3 regions of the Klebsiella sp. PK01 genome follow, and region 2 is predicted to be linked to each of the others. Evidence: predicted binding sites of a transcription regulator. Region 2 holds the regulator's gene; each other region holds the start of a gene.
The links. Region 2 encodes Fur, which represses iron uptake genes when iron is present. Its sites were predicted from a motif close to ATAATAATGAGAACNACTATCAA; they were not measured.
Positions count from the first base shown of each region.

Region 1: exbB (tol-pal system-associated acyl-CoA thioesterase) is a predicted target of Fur. The motif match lies at 3,620-3,642, and genes of this name have one in related genera.
Region 3: sufA (Fe-S cluster assembly scaffold SufA) is a predicted target of Fur. The motif match lies at 2,494-2,516, and genes of this name have one in related genera.

Region 1 covers NZ_JBYEZM010000003.1:483,963-490,271, reverse strand. Annotated here, with positions in the region: gene yqhD (alcohol dehydrogenase) at 1-303, opposite strand, end outside; gene AC22LX_RS11950 (AraC family transcriptional regulator) at 502-1,401, shown strand; gene yghB (DedA family general envelope maintenance protein YghB) at 1,476-2,135, opposite strand; gene metC (cystathionine beta-lyase) at 2,265-3,452, opposite strand; gene exbB (tol-pal system-associated acyl-CoA thioesterase) at 3,704-4,435, shown strand; gene exbD (TonB system transport protein ExbD) at 4,442-4,867, shown strand; gene AC22LX_RS11925 (TIGR00645 family protein) at 4,999-5,493, shown strand; gene yghU (glutathione-dependent disulfide-bond oxidoreductase) at 5,537-6,309, opposite strand, start outside.
Region 2 covers NZ_JBYEZM010000004.1:482,266-488,574, forward strand. Annotated here, with positions in the region: gene tcuC (MFS transporter) at 1-269, opposite strand, end outside; gene tcuB (tricarballylate utilization 4Fe-4S protein TcuB) at 325-1,464, opposite strand; gene tcuA (FAD-dependent tricarballylate dehydrogenase TcuA) at 1,451-2,854, opposite strand; gene tcuR (tricarballylate utilization LysR family transcriptional regulator TcuR) at 2,952-3,878, opposite strand; gene fur (ferric iron uptake transcriptional regulator) at 3,991-4,443, opposite strand; gene fldA (flavodoxin FldA) at 4,736-5,266, opposite strand; gene ybfE (LexA regulated protein) at 5,416-5,709, opposite strand; gene ybfF (esterase) at 5,843-6,309, opposite strand, start outside.
Region 3 covers NZ_JBYEZM010000001.1:851,968-858,276, forward strand. Annotated here, with positions in the region: gene sufC (Fe-S cluster assembly ATPase SufC) at 1-569, opposite strand, end outside; gene sufB (Fe-S cluster assembly protein SufB) at 586-2,073, opposite strand; gene sufA (Fe-S cluster assembly scaffold SufA) at 2,076-2,453, opposite strand; gene AC22LX_RS04125 (small membrane protein) at 3,007-3,126, shown strand; gene AC22LX_RS04130 (hypothetical protein) at 3,277-3,450, opposite strand; gene AC22LX_RS04135 (MBL fold metallo-hydrolase) at 3,543-4,352, opposite strand; gene AC22LX_RS04140 (hypothetical protein) at 4,530-5,126, shown strand; gene AC22LX_RS04145 (GlsB/YeaQ/YmgE family stress response membrane protein) at 5,647-5,895, opposite strand; gene AC22LX_RS04150 (YegP family protein) at 6,063-6,251, shown strand; gene menI (1,4-dihydroxy-2-naphthoyl-CoA hydrolase) at 6,298-6,309, opposite strand, start outside.

The DNA.
Region 1 (6,309 bases), on a different contig from region 2:
GGTGCCATCAAGCACCGAACCGCCGCCAACCGCCAGCAGGAAGGTCACTTTCTCTTCGCGGGCGAGTTTTACCGCGTTCATCAGCGTTTCGTAAGACGGGTTTGGCTCAATCCCGCCGAATTCCAGCACGTCAAAGCCAGCCAGCGCGCTCAGTACCTGATCCAGTACGCCGGTTTTCTTCACGCTACCGCCGCCGTAAGTCACCAGCACGCGAGCGCCGGCTGGAATTTGTTCGCGCAGGTCGGCGATGGCGCCTTTGCCGAACAGAATGCGGGTTGGGGTATGTAAATTGAAGTTATTCATGGCTGGTGCCCTCATAAAGATGAAACTCCCGGCAGAAAGGACGACTCTCTGCCCGATGGCGGCTATTGTGTTCCTGCGCCCGTTTCCTCTCAATGCACATTCCTGCCATTGTCTTGCCCATTTCTCCATTTGGCTGGAGAAAAGGAAGGAAACTACGCACAATAAGGACGTAGAAAAATCGTCGGAGAAGCAGCGAAAATGAACCGTGCCGAGATATGCCAGCTATTAACAGACAAGGTTAACAAACTGAAAGATAAGCAAGAAATGCTAAGTGACCTGCTGCCGGATATCCGTCTGCTGTACGGGACACAGCCGGGCACCCGTACGCCGGTGATGTACCAGCCGGGGATCGTTTTTCTCTTTTCCGGCCATAAAATTGGCTATATCAATGAACGAACCTTCCGTTATGACACCAACGAATACTTACTGTTAACCGTCCCGCTACCGTTCGAATGCGAAACCTTCGCGACTCCGGAAGTGCCGCTGGCGGGAATGCGGTTGAATGTCGATATTTTGCAGTTGCAGGAGCTGCTGATGGATATCGGCGAAGATGAGCTTTTTCAGCCGTCGGTCGCTTCCAGCGGGATCAACTCGGCGGTGCTATCAGAAGAGATCCTCTGTGCGGCGGAACGCCTGTTAGACGTGATGGAGCGACCGCTGGACGCGCGCATTCTCGGCAAACAGATTATCCGCGAGATCCTTTATCACGTCCTGATTGGCCCCTGCGGCGGGGCGCTGCTGGCGCTGGTGAGCCGGCAGACGCACTTTAGCCTGATTAGCCGCGTCCTGAAGCGCATTGAAAGCCAGTACACCGAAAACCTCAGCGTCGACCAGCTGGCGGCGGAAGCGAATATGAGCGTCTCGGCGTTTCACCATAACTTTAAATCGGTTACCAGCACCTCGCCGCTGCAGTATTTGAAGACCTATCGCCTTCATAAGGCCAGAATGCTGATGATTCATGACGGCATGAAAGCCAGCGCGGCGGCGATGCGCGTCGGCTATGAAAGCGCCTCGCAGTTTAGCCGTGAGTTTAAACGCTATTTTGGTATTACACCGGGTGAAGATGCCGCGCGTATTCGCACGATGCAGGGGATTTGATAAGGATGCGGCGCCTGTAGCCCCGGTAAGCGCCAGCGCTACCGGGGATTTTGAGACCATCCGGCGCGAGTGAATCAGGCGCTGCAGTATTTCTTCTTGATAACGACGATAACCGTACCAACGAGGCCGGTTACCAGCAGGGCGATCGGTAAAATCATCAGGCAGGTCATGACCTGGTCTTCGTGGTTTTTCACGAATGGGATCATGCTCAGCGCATAGCCGAGACCGGTGACGACGCCAACCCACAGCAGACCGCTGAGCCAGTTAAAGAACTGGAAACGACGGTTCGGCAGGCCGGAAATACCCGCCATGGTTGGCAGCAGGGTGCGGACAAACGCCAGAAAACGTCCGGCCAGCAGCGCCAGCAGGCCGTGTTTATCAAACATGTTGGTGGCGCGCTGATGATATTTGTGCGGCAGATGCGACAGCCAGCCTTTCACCATAGTGGTATTACCCAGCCAGCGCCCCTGTAAATAGCTCAGCCAGCAGCCGAGGCTGGCGGCGGCGGTCAGAATGGCGAGAGTGGGGACAAAATCCATGACGCCTTTGGCGATTAACGCGCCGGCGAGCAGCAACAGGCTATCGCCCGGTAAAAATGAAGCCGGCAGCAGCCCGTTTTCCAGAAACAGGGTCGCGAACATGACCAGATATACAAAACCCACAACGTGAGGGTTTGCCAATGCGGCAAAATCATGTTGCCACAGCGCGGCGACAATCTCTTGAATGACAACCATGGACTTTCCTAAGTGGTACCGTTTTTCGACTAGTGTACTCCTGAAGCGGCCCGAGCACCTTGATCCCGGGCGCAACAAAAGCGGCCGCTTTTCTGAAAGCGTCCGCTTTTGTTGCCACTTCCTGTCACTTTACACGATACGCGCGAAACCTGCCGCTAAATCCGCCAGCAGATCGTCAACATTTTCTAAACCTATGTGCAGTCGAATAAGAGTGCCGCTGAAATCCACTTCCGCCCCGGGGCGGATGGCCGCGATATGTTCCGGCTGGTTGGCGAGGATCAGTGATTCGAACCCGCCCCACGAGTAGGCCATGCTGAACAGGCTGAAGTTGTCCAGATAGGCTGACAGTTCGGCGTCGGTCAGACGTTTATTAAGGACGAAAGAGAACAGACCGCTGCTGCCGCTAAAATCGCGCTTCCAGAACTCGTGGCCCTTGCTGCCCGGCAGCGCCGGATGATTGACTCGCGCCACCTGAGGGTGCTGCGCCAGCCATTCGGCGACGCGCAGACTGCTTTCATGATGCTGACGCAGGCGGACGCCAAGCGTGCGCAAGCCGCGGCTGGTCATGTAGGCGGTGTCGGCATCGACCATCTGGCCCATCAGATAGGCATTTTCACATAATTGCTCCCAGCAGCGGGCGTTGGCCACCGCGGTGCCGATCATCCCGTCGGAGTGGCCAATTAAATATTTCGTTGCCGCCTGAATAGAGATATCGATACCAAAATCGAGCGCTTTAAACAGTACCCCTGCCGCCCAGGTGTTATCGATCATGATAATGGCTTGCGGCGCGACGCGGCGCACGGCGGCGACGATGGCCGGCACATCATGCACTTCCATGGTGATCGAACCGGGGGATTCAAGAAACACGACTTTAGTATTGGGTTGAATCAGGTTGGCGATATCCGCGCCGATGAGCGGATCGAACCAGCCGGTCGTCACCCCGAGCTTCGCAAGGATCTTAGTGCAGAAGTCCTGGCTGGGTTCATAGGCGGTGTTGGTCATTAACACGTGGTCGCCCTGTTCGACGAAGGCCAGAATCGTGTTGGCGACCGCGGCCGCGCCGCAGGGGAAGAGGGCGCAGCCAGCGCCGCCTTCCAGTTCGCACATGGCTTCCTGCAGCGAAAAGTGGGTTAGCGTGCCGCGGCGGCCATAAAACAGCTCGCCTTTGGCGCGGTTACGGGTGGCGTGTTTTTTAGCCTCGACGGTATCAAACACCAGCGATGAGGCGCGTTGGATAACGCTATTCACCGAACCCTGAGTATATTTTTTGCGGCGCCCGGCGTTGACCAGCGCGGTATCAAGATGTTTATCAGCCATGTTATAGAAACCTGTTTTTATACGTCTGGACGTCTAAACTACCATGAATACCGGTTTGTGTACCGGGCCGGAAACGATACAGGCAAAAATTTTCCCGAAACCGGCGTCAGCCGCTTTTTTACTGCGTAAGCGCAAAGAAAATAAACGTGATTTGCTGCACAGTGTAAATACTAATGAGAACCACTATCAATTCGATGTCGTTTTGATATTATTATGCTCAGTTTTTGTGATTGACGTCCTGGAGAAACAGTGTGGGTAATAATTTGATGCAGGCGGATCTCTCCGTTTGGGGTATGTATCATCACGCCGATATTGTCGTTAAGGTTGTGATGATTGGCTTGATTCTGGCTTCGGTAGTCACCTGGGCTATCTTCTTCGGCAAGGGCGCCGAAATGTTGTCCAGCAAGCGTCGCCTCAAGCGTGAGCAGCAGCAGCTCAGCGAAGCGCGTTCTCTCGATCAGGCTAACACTATCGCGAATGGATTCCATGCTAAAAGCCTGACCACTCAGCTGATTAACGAAGCCAATAATGAGCTGGAACTGTCGGCAGGCGTGGATGACAACGAAGGCATTAAAGAACGTACCGGTTTCCGCCTTGAGCGCCGCGTGGCGCAGGTTGGCCGCTATATGGGCCGCGGCAACGGTTATCTGGCGACTATCGGCGCCATCTCTCCGTTCGTCGGCCTGTTCGGTACCGTCTGGGGCATCATGAACAGCTTTATCGGTATCGCGCAAACGCAGACCACTAACCTCGCGGTTGTCGCGCCGGGTATCGCTGAAGCGCTGCTGGCAACGGCGATTGGTCTGTTTGCCGCGATCCCGGCGGTGGTTATCTACAACGTTTTCGCCCGCATGATTGCCAGCTACAAAGCCTCTCTCGGCGATGTGGCCGCGCAGATTATGCTGCTGCAAAGCCGTGACCTTGACCTGAACGCCAGTGGTTCTCAGCCGCTGCGTCCGGCGCAGAAATTACGGGTAGGTTGATCCGCTATGGCGATGCATTTTAACGAAAACCTCGATGATAACGGCGAAATGCACGACATTAACGTGACGCCGTTTATCGACGTCATGTTGGTGCTGTTGATTATCTTCATGGTGGCGGCGCCGCTGGCCACCGTGGACGTCAAAGTCAATCTGCCTGCCTCATCCAGCCAGCCGCAGCCGCGTCCGGAAAAACCGATTTATCTGTCGGTGAAAGCCGACAAATCGATGTTCCTCGGCAACGATCCGGTGACCGAAGAGAGCGTGATTGCCTCGCTGGACGCGCTGACTCAGGGTAAGAAAGACACCACCGTGTTCTTCCGCGCCGACAAAACCGTCGACTACGAGACGATGATGAAAGTGATGGATACGCTGCATCAGGCCGGTTACCTGAAAATTGGTCTGGTGGGCGAAGAGACCGTCAAAGCGAAGTAATTTCCCCCAGGATATCTCCCGAAAGGCCAACACTGCGTTGGCCTTTTTTATTTCCCCGCCGCCTGCACACCGTTTTGATATGGACCAGCTGCGATATAATGGCCGCCATTTTTACAAACTGACAGGACCTTATGGAACGCTTTCTGGAAAACGCTATTTATGCTTCGCGCTGGCTGCTGGCGCCGGTTTATTTCGGCCTCTCGCTGGGGCTTATCGCGCTATCGATAAAATTTTTTCAGGAGATATTCCACATCCTGCCGCATATCTTCAGCGTCGGCGAGTCGGATCTGATTCTGACGCTGCTTTCGCTGGTCGATATGACGCTGGTGGGCGGGCTGCTGGTGATGGTGATGTTTTCCGGTTATGAAAACTTCGTCTCGACGCTGGATATTAACGAAGGTAAAGAGAAGCTCAACTGGCTTGGCAAAATGGATGCGACATCGCTGAAAAACAAGGTGGCGGCGTCGATTGTGGCTATCTCTTCCATTCATCTGCTGCGGGTGTTTATGGATGCGAAGAACGTGCCGGATAACAAGCTGATGTGGTACGTCATTATCCATCTCACATTTGTGCTGTCAGCCTTTGTGATGGGCTATCTCGATCGCCTGACCAAGGTAAAACACTGATGTGACAACTTACCCGGCAGCTCCGCGCCGCCGGGTAAGGGCATCACGCCTGGCGCTTGTCTTCGGTCTGCGTGTCGAAATCGCGGGCGTCGTGGCGCTCGTGCAACTGCTCGTCGAGCGGGCCATTGGTGCGGTTAACCATCCGTCCGCGCTTCACCGCCGGGCGATTGCCCACATCCTGCGCCCAGCGCAGCACGTTAACGTAACTGCCGGCATCGAGGAATTCCGCGGCGTTATAGACGTTGCCCAGCACCACGTTGCCGTACCACGGCCAGATCGCCATATCGGCGATGGTGTACTCTTCCCCCGCCACAAAGCGGCCGCGCGCCAGCTGCTTATCCAGCACGTCGAGCTGACGTTTCGCTTCCATGGTAAAGCGGTCGATGGCGTACTCGATTTTCACCGGCGCATAGTTATAGAAGTGGCCAAAGCCGCCGCCGAGGAACGGCGCTGCGCCCTGTAGCCAGAACAGCCAGTTCAGCGTTTCGGTGCGCCCGGCCGGGTCTTTCGGCAGGAAGAAACCAAATTTTTCCGCCAGATAGAGCAGGATGCTGCCGGATTCAAATACCCGGGTCGGCGGAGTGGTGGAGTGGTCGCTCAGCGCCGGGATCTTCGAGTTTGGGTTCACTTCGACAAAGCCGCTGGAGAACTGATCGCCTTCGCCGATACGAATCAGCCAGGCGTCATACTCAGCGCCAGCCACGCCCAGCGCCAGCAGCTCTTCCAGCATGATAGTCACTTTCTGCCCGTTCGGCGTGCCCAGCGAATAGAGCTGTAGCGGGTGATTGCCAACGGGCAGCACTTTTTCATGCGTCG
Region 2 (6,309 bases):
AGGGTGACCATCAGCCCTTTGCGGCGACCGATCCTGTCAATATAAGCCCCTAATACCACCGCGCCGATGGGGCGCATCAGGAAGCCGGAGCCAAACACGGCAAAGGTGAGCATCAACGCCGCGAACTCGCTCTCTGCCGGAAAGAAGGTTCTGGCGATATAGGTGGCGTAGAAACCAAACAGAAAGAAGTCGAATTGCTCGAGAAAATTACCGCTGGTTACGCGGAGAATTGCGCCGAAGGTACCGGCGCGCGAGGTTGGTTGGGTCATAGGGTTTGCTCTCCATTGTCTTTATCTTGTTGTTATAGAGGTAAGAGGGAGCGGGTTAGTCGCCTGCGACTGCCGCCTGTTTTCCGCGCCGCTTCTCAATCGCCCACTTGAGTAACGCCGCACAGCGATAAAATCCGTGGGCAAATTTTCCGTAAGGCAGCGTTAAAAACAGCGCCATCACCACCCCGAGATGGATAGCGAGCAGAATGCCCATCCACGAGGTGTCCCGGCCCGCCAGTAGCGCGAGCCCGGTAAAACTGGTCAGTAGCAACAGCAGGATAAAAGCGCGATCCATCGGTTTTTGCCGCGCGTCGCCGTGCAGCGGCGAGCGGCGCAGATTCAGCCATAGCAAACCCGCAGGGCCTACCAGCAGCCCGATGCCGCCGAGCGTGCCCAGCAGTACCGGTACGCTAAAGAACGGGTAGGGCGCCTCCCAACCGGCGAGATAGTGATAGCCCGTGGCCACAACCGTGGCGGCGAAACAGAGCATGAAACCGTAGAAAGTGAAGTGGTGAAAACGGCGGCGCATCAGGGTGAAGGCGTCATCGGCCTCGTTACAGCCTTTACCGTGTCCGCCGTCGAGATATTTCAACGTCAGCGCATCATGTGAGGCCCTGGCGATATCGCCAGCCTGCGGTTGGCCCGGCGAGATCTCGCGCCAGAAACGAATCACCCCGCTCATCAGTAAACCGATGGCCGCAATGAAAACCGAACCGAACATCCACGCCAGCAGGTTATGCGGGAAAATCTGGTAGAAATCACCGGCCAGCGGCGGGTGCAACAGAGAGCCTTTGAGCCCCATCGCCAACAGCAGAAACAGGACAAGACCCGCGACCAGCGCCAGCACCATGGCGATCCCCGCACGGCGATATAAACTGCCGAAAGCGGCGGGCCGGGCGTAATGTTGATAGGTTTCCAGCCGCACTTCCGCCATCGCTTTGGGAACATTAATCGCAAACTCGTGCGGCGGGGCATACTGGCAGGCGTGCAGGCAGGCGCCGCAGTTGTGGCACAGGTTCGCCAGATAGTTAATATCCGCCTTGCCAAATTCCAGACGCTGGGTCATGGCCGGAAATACGGCGCAAAAGCCTTCGCAATAGCGGCAGGCGTTACAGACCTGCATCACCCGTTCGACTTCCGCTTCCGGCTCGGTGATGATTTGCGCCTCGATGATCAGCTTTTCAAGCGACTTCATGATGTTTCTCCTGCTGTGCCGCCAGGGCGGCTTGCTGACCGGCAATGCGGCCGAATGTGGTGCCAATCGACATGCCTACGCCGGCGGTATAGCCTTTGCCCAGTACGTTGCCGGCCATCATTTCGCCGGCGACAAACAGGTTGCGGCTCGGCTTACCGGCAAAGTGGACGGCGGCGTGTTGATTGACGTACAGCCCGAGGTAGGTGAAGGTGATCCCTGGACGCAGGGCATAACCATAATAAGGCGGCGTATCGATAGGCCGCGCCCAGTGGGTCTTCGGCGGCGTCAGGCCGGAGGTGGTGCAGTTATCAAGACGGGTATGGTCGAACTGGCCTGGCGTACAGGCGGCATTGTAGCTGGCGATGGTCTGTGACAAACGTTCGCCGTCCAGCCCCAATTGGCGCGCCAGTTCTGCGATGGTATTGGCCTGGGCGCCCGGAAATACCGGCGGCATAAATTGTCCAACGGCTTTGCTGTCGATGATCGAATAGCCGATTTGCCCCGGCTGGTGGGCGACCAGACGGCCCCAGATGGCGTAACGTTTGGGCCAGAAATCTTCCCCTTCATCATAAAAGCGCTCGGCATCGCGGTTCACCACCACCCCCAGCGACACGCAGTCGACGCGGGTACAGATGCCGCCGTCATAGAGCGGCGCCCGGGCGTCAATGGCGACGCAGTGCGACTGTGAAGGATCGCCGATGATATCGGCCCCGGCATCGATCATAAATTTGAGCAGCACTCCCTGATTAAAACGGGTGCCGCGGATGAGAAAGTTGTCTGCAGGCCATTCGCCGCGCTCATTTTGCCCCCAGGCTTCGCGCAGCCACTCGCGGTTAGATTCAAAACCGCCGGCGGCGAGCACGCAGGTTTTAGCGGCGATCCGCTCAGTGCCTGCCAGCGCGGCGACGAATTCGCCATCACGTAATTCAAGCGCCTGTACCGGGGTGTTATAGCGGATCTGTACGCCCATCTGTTCGGCGCTGCGGTAATAGGCATTGACCAGGGCTTTGCCGCCGCCCATAAAAAAGGCGTTAGTGCGGGCGACGTGCAGGGCGCCGGATAACGGCGGTTGAAAGTTAACGCCATGGCGGCGCATCCAGTCCCGACAGTGCGACGAGGTGCGGATCACCAGACGGGCCAGCGCTTCGTTGGTATTGCCGTCGGTAACGCGCAGCAGATCCTGCCAGTATTCTTCTTCCGGATAGCTGTCGACTAAGACATCCTGCGGCGCATCGTGCATACAACGCAGATTACGCGTGTGCTGAGAGTTACCGCCCCGCCATTCCCGCGGCGCGGCTTCCAGCAGCAGTACGGATGCGCCTGCTTCCCGGGCGGTTAAGGCGGCGCATAACGCGGCGTTGCCGCCGCCAATCACCAGTACATCCACCATTATCGGCTCCATTACGCTTTGACTAATTGTTAAATTTGTAATGGAAATGTAAGGTGCAGGGGGCGGCAGGCGCTATGGCGTGAAGCTAAAGGGGGGTTTAGTGTGTGTAAAGGCTGGCGCCCGGCCAGTTGCCGGATTCAACTAGCTGGCGCATGACTTTTGCCAGCATTACCCGTGCCGCAAGGCCTGCCGGGGTGAGTTCGTCATCGGAAAGACTGACCAGAAAATTCGGTCGGCTAAGTACCGGATTATCGACGCCGATCACTCTTAGCGCCTGGCTGTCGAGATGAGAAATCGCCGCGCCCGGCTGCAGCGTGGCGCCGAGCCCGTCACGAACGGCGCGCATCAGCAGGGCCAGGCCATCGATTTCAGCCACCACGTCAACGTTGATGGCGTGCTCCTGGCAAATAGCGTCCAGCCTGCCGCGCAGGCCATGCCCCTGGCTTGGCATAATCAGCGGGATGGCGGCCAGTTGGTTCGGGGAGATGCTATCGCCGGGCAGCGGCGCCAGCACGTCATGGGCGCCAATCAGGAACAGACGTTCCTCAAGAATGGGTCGGGCGCTCCAGCGCAGGATCTTCTCTTTCTGGAAAACGATGGCTAAATCGAGCTGGCGGGTGTTGATCATCCGTTCCAGATTGCCGGAGAGGCTCTCCACCAGGTGCAGGCGGACGTCGGCGTAGCTTTCGCGCATGGCGTTGATAAAAGGTACGCCCAGTACAGAAGCGGTGCTCGGCGCCATACCGACGCTGACGTGACCGGAAAGGCGCGCTTCACGCGCGGCGAGAATTGCATCGTCAGCATGGCGCAGCGCCAGTTGCGCCTGCGAGTAAAAGGCGAGGCCGGCGCTGGTGGGCATTACGCCGCGCGAAGTCCGTTGCAGCAGGCGGATAGCGAGTTCATTTTCCAGACGCGCCATTTGCTGGCTGAGCGCAGAGACGCCAATATTCAGATCGAGCGCGGCGCGGCCCATACTGCCGGTTTCCACAATGCGGACAAAATAGCGTAGCTGGCGCAGCTCCATATTGACTCTCCGTACAAGGCGTTATGCTCTGACAGAATACGCATGCCGGCGGATTTCGCCCATAAAAAAGCCAACCTTGAGGTTGGCTTTTTACGACAAACGAGACGGGAAATTATTTATTCACCGCATCGTGGGCATGTTCATCTTCGCGGCAGTCGCCTTCCGCACAGTGGCCGTACAGGTACAGGCTGTGGTTGGTTAAGCGGATGCCGTGTTGCGCAGCAATTTCACGTTGGCGGGATTCGATAGAATCATCGCTGAACTCGATCACTTTGCCGCAATCGAGGCAAATCAGGTGATCGTGGTGGTGCTGCTGAGTCAGCTCGAATACGGATTTACCGCCTTCGAAGTTGTGACGAGTCACGATGCCTGCATCGTCGAACTGGTTCAGCACGCGGTAAACGGTAGCCAGACCAATCTCTTCACCCATATCGATCAGGCGTTTATATAAATCTTCCGCACTGACGTGATGGTTATCCGGTTCCTGCAACACTTCCAGAATTTTCAGTCGGGGAAGTGTGACTTTCAGGCCAGCCTTCTTTAATGCGATATTGTTGTCAGTCATGCGGAATCTGTCCTGTTGCTAAAGATCGGCTTCCTTCAAAGGGAAGCAATACAGAGAATCACCCGATGTAATGCGTCTCATTATAGAGCTGCAACTCTGAAATGAAAACTGCAACCATCGCGCCTTGTAAGCTGTCAAAAACGAATTACCAGCTACAAACTGTGTCACGTGACCTCGTGGAATCAGAGGACATTGTACAGATATGTGATGAAAAGTTAAAAACTTGTAGCTATTAGTTTGATTGCTTTTATCTATTAATTCAGCGCAGCTTAATAGCTGCGCTGTTTGATTCTTAGGCGTTTTTGATTTCTTCCAGATGCAGCTCTTCGGAAATCTGCTTCACCCACTTCTCAACGCGCTCGTTGGTCAGTTCCGGCTGACGGTCTTCATCAATCGCCAGACCTACGAAGTGATCGTCGTCTGCCAGGCCTTTAGAAGCTTCAAAGTGGTAGCCCGCGGTCGGCCAGTGGCCAACGATGGTTGCGCCGCGCGGTTCAATGATGTCACGAATGGTGCCCAGCGCATCGCAGAAGTATTCTGCGTAATCTTCCTGGTCGCCGCAGCCAAACACGGCTACCAGCTTACCGTTGAAGTCGATCTCTTCCAGCGTCGGGAAGAAGTCGTCCCAGTCGCACTGCGCTTCGCCGTAGTACCAGGTTGGGATGCCGAGCAGCAGAATATCGTGGCTTTCCAGATCTTCTTTGCTGCTCTTGGCAATGTCGTGAACTTCAGCAACGTCTTTACCGAGCTGCTTTTGGATCATTTTTGCAATATTTTCGGTGTTGCCGGTGTCGCTGCCAAAAAAGATGCCGATGATTGCCATGAGTAAAATAACCTCTTGAAACTTAATGATGTGGTAGTGGCATTATGCCTACAGTTAACGGCAATCATAGCAGAACAGGGAAGGGCGCGGAAACAGCAATAACGTCCTGGTGCACACTCTGCTACATGAAAGCGATTTTTTTGCGTTTTTCAGACTTCGCCCTGGTTACGCAGGCAGGCCAGTTGGTGCATCAGCATCTCTTCGATAAGATCGCTGCGGCTCATGTTGCGGGCTTCCGCCAGCTCATTAAGCGCGTCGACCGCATCGGCGTTGAGCTTCAACTCAACGCGCTTCAAGCCGCGAACTTTATCGCGTTTGAGCTGATTGCGTTTGTTGATGCGCAGTTGTTCATCGCGCGAAAGCGGATTGGTTTTCGGTCTACCCGGGCGACGCTCATTTGCGAACAAATCTAATGTCGTTCGGTCCGTTTGTTCTTTTGCCATGATTCAGAGTGACTTCGGGGAAACAAGCTGCCGGGCTATAGCCGGCGCAGATAGCGCGCCATAATACATCAGGCGAACCGCCGCGCCAACGACCGCGGGCATTATGCCGCGCGGTCGGGCGTTTTTTAGCCACTCAGGCTTCAATTGTGCTCAGATAACGGCGAATTGCGCGTAAAACCGCCTCGGGTTTTTCCGCATGCACCCAGTGTCCGGCGCCGGCAATGACGTGAGCGCGGGCCTGCGGGAATTGCGCCAGCAGCGCGTCGCGGTATTCATCGGTAACATAAGGGGAGTTGCCGCCGGGAATAAATTGCGCCGGGTGCGGCCAGGCTGGCACCGTTTCCCAGCCGACAATATGCGGGTATTGATCCCACAGCGCCGGCACGTTGAAGCGCCACGCGCCGTCGACAAAGGATTTCAGCAGAAACTGAATGACGCCTTCTTCATTTATATGCTCGCGCATCACCTGCGCCGCCTGCTGGCGGGTGCTGGCGGCGGATTCGCTGACGGCGTTAATCGCCGCGAAGATCTCATCATGACGGCGGACGTGATAAGCCACCGGCGCAATATCAATCGCCACCAGCCCGGCGATGCGATCCG
Region 3 (6,309 bases), on a different contig from region 2:
GAGTTAACCCCCTCCGAGACAATCTTCAGGGCATCTATATCCAGCCCGGAATCCGATTCATCCAGGATACACAACTCAGGCTCAAGCACCGCCATTTGCAGAATATCGTTGCGTTTTTTCTCGCCGCCGGAGAAACCGACGTTCACCGAACGAGTTAGCAGATCTTCCGGCATCTTCAGCAGTTTGATCTTCTCTTCCATTAAATCCTGGAAATCGAAACGATCCAGCGCCTCCAGGCCGCGATAGCCGCGCACCGCATTGAGCGCGGTTTGCAGGAAAAATTGATTACTGACGCCGGGAATTTCCACCGGGTACTGAAAAGCCATAAAAATGCCCTCCCCGGCGCGATCCTCCGGGGCGAGTTCGAGCAGGTCTTTGCCCTTAAACTCGACGCTGCCGCCGGTGACTTCGTAATCCTCCCGTCCGGCGAGGGTCGCCGAGAGCGTACTTTTCCCTGAGCCGTTAGGGCCCATGATCGCGTGGACTTCGCCGGGGCGCACCTCAAGGTTCAGCCCGCGCAGGATCTCTTTGTCTTCTACGGCGACTTGCAAATCTTTAATACTTAACATCTTTTTTCCTTAATTATCAGCCGACGCTATGTTCAAGGCTAATAGCCAGCAATTTTTGCGCTTCGACGGCGAACTCCAGGGGCAATTCTGAGAACACGTCTTTACAGAATCCATTGACGATCATCGAGATCGCATCATCTTCGCTAATGCCGCGCTGCAGACAGTAGAACAGCTGATCTTCGCCAATACGCGAGGTGGTGGCTTCGTGTTCCAGCTGGGCGCTGTTATTGCGGCATTCGACATAGGGGAAGGTATGCGCCCCGCAGTCCGGGCCGATCAGCATCGAATCGCACTGGGTGAAGTTACGGGCGTTAGTGGCGGTCGGCATAATTTTGACCAGCCCGCGATAGCTGTTCTGGCTGTGTCCGGCGGAGATCCCTTTTGAGATAATGGTCGAGCGGGTGTTCTTGCCGATATGAATCATTTTGGTCCCGGTATCCGCCTGCTGATGGCCGCTGGTCAGCGCCACCGAGAAGAATTCGCCGATCGAGTTATCGCCGCGCAGGATGCAGCTCGGGTATTTCCAGGTAATAGCCGAACCGGTTTCCGACTGGGTCCACGACATCTTGCTGTTTTCGCCTTCGCACAGCGCGCGCTTGGTGACGAAGTTAAGGATGCCGCCGGTATTGTTATCGCCGGGGAACCAATTCTGCACGGTGGAGTACTTCACTTCTGCATCTTTATGGATGATGACTTCCACCACCGCCGCGTGCAGCTGATAGCTGTCGCGTACCGGCGCCGAGCAGCCTTCGATATAGCTCACATAGCTACCTTCGTCGGCGACCAGAATCGTACGTTCAAACTGGCCGGTTTTCTCGGCGTTAATACGGAAATAGGTCGACAGTTCCATTGGGCAGCGCACGCCTTTCGGCACGTAGATAAAGGTGCCATCAGAGGCGACCGCGGCGTTCAGCGCGGCGAAAAAGTTGTCGTTGCCCGGCACTACGGTACCAAGGTACTTTTTCACCAGTTCTGGATGATCGTGAATCGCTTCGCCAAAGGAGCAGAAGATGATCCCCTGCTCCGCCAGCTTCTCGCGGTAGGTGGTCGCCACCGATACCGAGTCGAAAATGGCGTCCACCGCCACTTCTTTGCCTTCACGCACCGGTACGCCAAGCAGGTTAAAGGCTTCCTCGACTTCATTCGTCAGGAAGGTATTCGCCCCGGTTTGCTGTACCGCGCCGGGTTCCGAGGCGCAGGTGTCATCGCAGTTACCGCAGGATGGCGCCGAGTAGTAGCTGTAATCCTGATAATTGAGCTTATCGTAATGCGCTTTCAGCCAGTGCGGCTCTTCCATCTCCTGCCACGCCTTAAAAGCGTTGAGACGAAATTCGAGCATCCAATCCGGTTCATTACGACGCGCGGAAATCGCGCGAACCACCTCTTCGTTAATGCCTTTGGCCAGCTCATCGGTTTGTAGCTGAGTAAAGAAGCCTTCTTTATAGTTGAGCGGGCCGCCGGTCCAGCTTTTGACATCGTCAGTTGCTTCAGTATTTCGAGACATAGTTACTCCGCCTGCACCCCGAAGCTTTCGCCGCAGCCGCATTCGTGCTGCGCTTTCGGGTTATGAAACTTGAATATTTCATTTAAGCCTTCGCGAACATAATCCAGTTCGGTGCCATCAATAAACGGCATCGCCTGCAGCGGCGCAAACAGCTTCGCGCCGTCGCGCTCAAACAGCAGGTCGTCGTCCGCCGGTTCGGCAATCATCTCCAGCACGTAGCCAAAACCGGCGCAGCCGCTGGTTTTGATTCCCAGACGTAGCCCCTGCTTGTCCGGCTGTTTATGCATCAGTTCGCGGATATGGGCTGCCGCCGCGGGGGTCATCGTCAGCCCCTGCCAGTTAAAATCGTCGGGATTAAAGGTGCTTGTTTGTAATTCCATCGCTCTACCTCATCGATTGCCGCTATCGGGCCCTACCCTCATGTTAGTGATAATGATTATCACTTCAACCCTGCGGGAACAGGGGTATTCGGCCATTTCGCCCCTTTTTACGCTTTTCTATAAGCATAGACCCTGGTCGAGAGGTTATCAGGCCGCATTTTTTGCAATTAATAGATTGATAAATAATAAGTTATTAGGATAAGCGCGTAGATAAAGTGGCAATGAAGAAAGATGTATCGAAAATACCTATTTATTGAATAGGCAAAAGGCCCGTCTATGTGGTAGCCACAGGCGACTTCCTTGCCAGCGTCAGGATTGAGAACGCCTGTGCCTTCAGGATGTCATCAAAGTGAAAATAATAGTAAATAGCTATAGAAAATAGCGTTTCTGCCGCTGGAATTCGGAATTTAATGCCACCTCTATTATGAACCATCATTCGGTTATACTTTTTGTTATCTGACGCGTATTTTTTACTAGGATTTTTCCTGGTAGAGAGGTAGATTCTTCGCCATAACAATAAAATCGCCGATCTTCATTCCTGAGGATATCTCAAATGGAAAATTTATTTTTCGTTATTATTGTGATAATTCTTTTGTTACTTGCCGTTGCTGTTTTCATCTCCTATATCAAGGATCGAAAAAAACAAAAAAACACATTCAAAAAGAAATATTAATAACTCAAATATTATTCCCCACTTCTATCAAAAGACTTTCCATTATAATTTTCAATCATGCCCCGTCACAGGGGCATACAGACACAACAAGAAAAGCCCCCCCACGCTGACGCTCTTCGCCATGCCTTTAATGACTTTTCCATAGAATATTTATTGCACCACGGTAAGTGACTCGCTGGCGAAGAAAACAATGATATAAACCCCATTGTAAAAAACCGCTACAAGCAATGCCCAATGCAGACTATCGATTATCATTTTTGTGGTAAATAAACCAGAAACATTGACACAAAATAATAAGTGTCGCTCAAGACCAGAAATATTCATGGCCAATTCCTCATGAACTTTCGCCGGGCATATTACTGGTTCAAGAATACTTCCGATTCAGTTTTTTTCGTCCTAAAGAGAGCCCGGCATAACTAGACGCTATGTCTGGCCAAACATGCCACATACTTTTTCCCCGATTGACGTACGATTTCTTGGGCATTAACCAGAATTTCCCGCCCTTCAAACGCGCCGTAGATTTGACTAAACTTCACCCCGTCGAGACGTCGGAGGATATCACTCACCGTGGCAGCCGGCAGCGGCAGCATATTGGGATAACTCCACATGAAAGAAACGGCGTTAGCTCCCGGCGCAACCTGGACTATATCGCCGGATAATAGCAGGCCGTCGCCCTGCGCCCAGTGCAGGACGCAGCCACCAGCAAAATGCCCACCAAGGCGGATCAGACTGGCATCGGCCGTCAGTTGCAGACTATCGCCCTCCCAGAAGGTAATCCACGGGCTGTCGCGCATGACCCACTGGCGGTCATCCCCATGCAGATAGATTGGCGCCTTGAACTCCGCCGCCCAATCCTGCATACAACTGTAGTAATGCGGATGTGAGATAGCGATGGCCTTCAGGCCGCCCAGCGCGGAAACCAACGTTTTTGTCGCCTCATCGAGGTTGGCGATGCAGTCCCACAGAATATTACCCTGCGGCGTGCGCAGCAGAAATGCACGCTGGTTAATGGCAAAACTGGGGATGGTGCGAATGCTAAAAAGCCCACTGTTATGCTGCTGCCACTTATTGTTATGCGATGCGGTAAGCTTATTTAACGTAATCCACTGCTGCCCGCCCACAGGAACAAATTGACGCTCGTCTTCGCAGATCGGGCAATGTTGTTGTGTAGGGCCTCCGCTAAATTCATAGGAGGTACCGCAAGCTTTGCAAAGCGTAATTGTCATATCTCCCTCTCTGTTCCATGATGCAATAACAAGCGTGCCACCACTTCTTTTAACTATATGACAGATGGCGCGTGATGCAACGACCTACCGAGTTTGGTAGCGTTCTGCGTTTTTTATCGTTTGGCTTAACGGGCATAATCAACCGGCGGCAATAGATGAATGATGGACGGGGAAGGCATGCGCAAAATTTCAGCATTAATATTAATGGGGTTACTTACCGGCTGCTCGGTTAACGCGCCGCAAAGCGCGCAATACAATGCCGAATACTCCCAGCGCCGGGATATACGCACGCAGAACGTATATCGATTTAAGATCAAACCGCTTCAATCCAGCGGCGGAAAGTATTGGGGCGCGGATAATTTAACGCAGGTTTTTTACGTCAGTGATAAAAATGCCGCAACCGTTGAATTACGCTTCAACTACCCTACCGCAACGCTACAGGCCTCATCGTTAGACGGACAAGGGAAAGTAGTAAGCACTCAAACGTTCATCCTGTTAGCCGAATCCGCGGCGCCGCCATCGGGTTCGGACAAGAAGTACTTATACCTGACAAAAAGTGGCGAGTTACTGAGCAAATGGAAAAACTGTACGCCGGATATGAGCGTGGCTTGTAGTTGGGGAGGTCATCAAATATTTATCACCCGCAGCGCCGATCTGGCAGTGCAGTATGCAACCGGTGGTGCAGGTTTAGCTTTTCTGCTGATTCCATTTTACACATCCGAAGCCCGACTACAGATTTTCCCCAAAGCGCCAATCGACGCTGCTGGCAATTAATAGCAAGCCTTGTTTGCAGAACGATTCAATTTTGTGATGAAGTGAGTTAATTCTTAAAAGCAGGGTTGGTTAAGTCTGCGTTTACTCATGTACAATTGACGTCGTTGATGAATACTTGCCGGAGCAACGCTGGGCTATTATTTACGGGAGCTTGTGTCTTACAGGATGATTGATATCAGTATTATGTCGATGTGCATGGTAGTGCTGCTGGTGATGAGCGTGTTACTGGAGTAACCATCCCCCCTTCCCCTACCGTTTTTGTTAGCTTATTTTACCACTGAATTGGGCATAAAATTGTCCAGCCGCTTCTCCAGCCGGGAAGCGGTCGGGCTGCGCCTTAACATCCGGCAAAACGGTGTTTACGCCCTTTGTAAGGAAGCATCCGAAAAATTTGCCAAAATGGGTTCGCCCGCCGGTATCCAGCGGGCTTTTTTTGTTTGCTTGCGGCTATCATGAGCACAAAAAAACCGCCGTGATTCACGGCGGTTTGCTGTCTCAGCGTGAATAGGCGCTCGGCGTATTAGCTCTTCACTTTACGGTAGATAAACAGCACCACAAGTGCGCCAATTACCGCCACGACAAAGCTACCGAAGTTAAAACCGTCAACTTTGCCAAAGCCGAATAACGTACTGATCCAGCCACCGACTACCGCACCGATAATACCGAGGATCACGGTGACAATAAATCCACCGCCGTCTTTGCCCGGCATAATCCACTTAGCCAAAATACCAGCGATCAAACCAAAAATGATCCAGGAAATGATACCCATGGTTAACTCCGTCCTCTTTGTTACCGTGAATGTAATTCGTAATTAAAATAGTAGCATAATTATAACGAATGATTTAACAAATATATATTTATTAGATGATTGCTTGCCGTGCCGTTAGCCATGGTCTACAGATTATTCAGTGCTCGTTAACGCCGAAGGAGTGAGAAATGGGATATTACGTACTGAAAAAGTCTGAAAAGAGTGTCTCGCAGCCGTGGTATTTTCTGCTGAAGGCTGACAACCATGAGACTATCGCCACTAGCGAGATGTACTCGTCGAAAGATGCGGCTAAAAAGGGTATCGCCTCGGTGCAGAAAAACGGCGCCAGCGAGGTCATCAAGGACGAAACGCAATAACAAGAAGGGGATGCAAGCGCATCCCCTTAAAATATTGTGGCGACCGTTACACCACGGC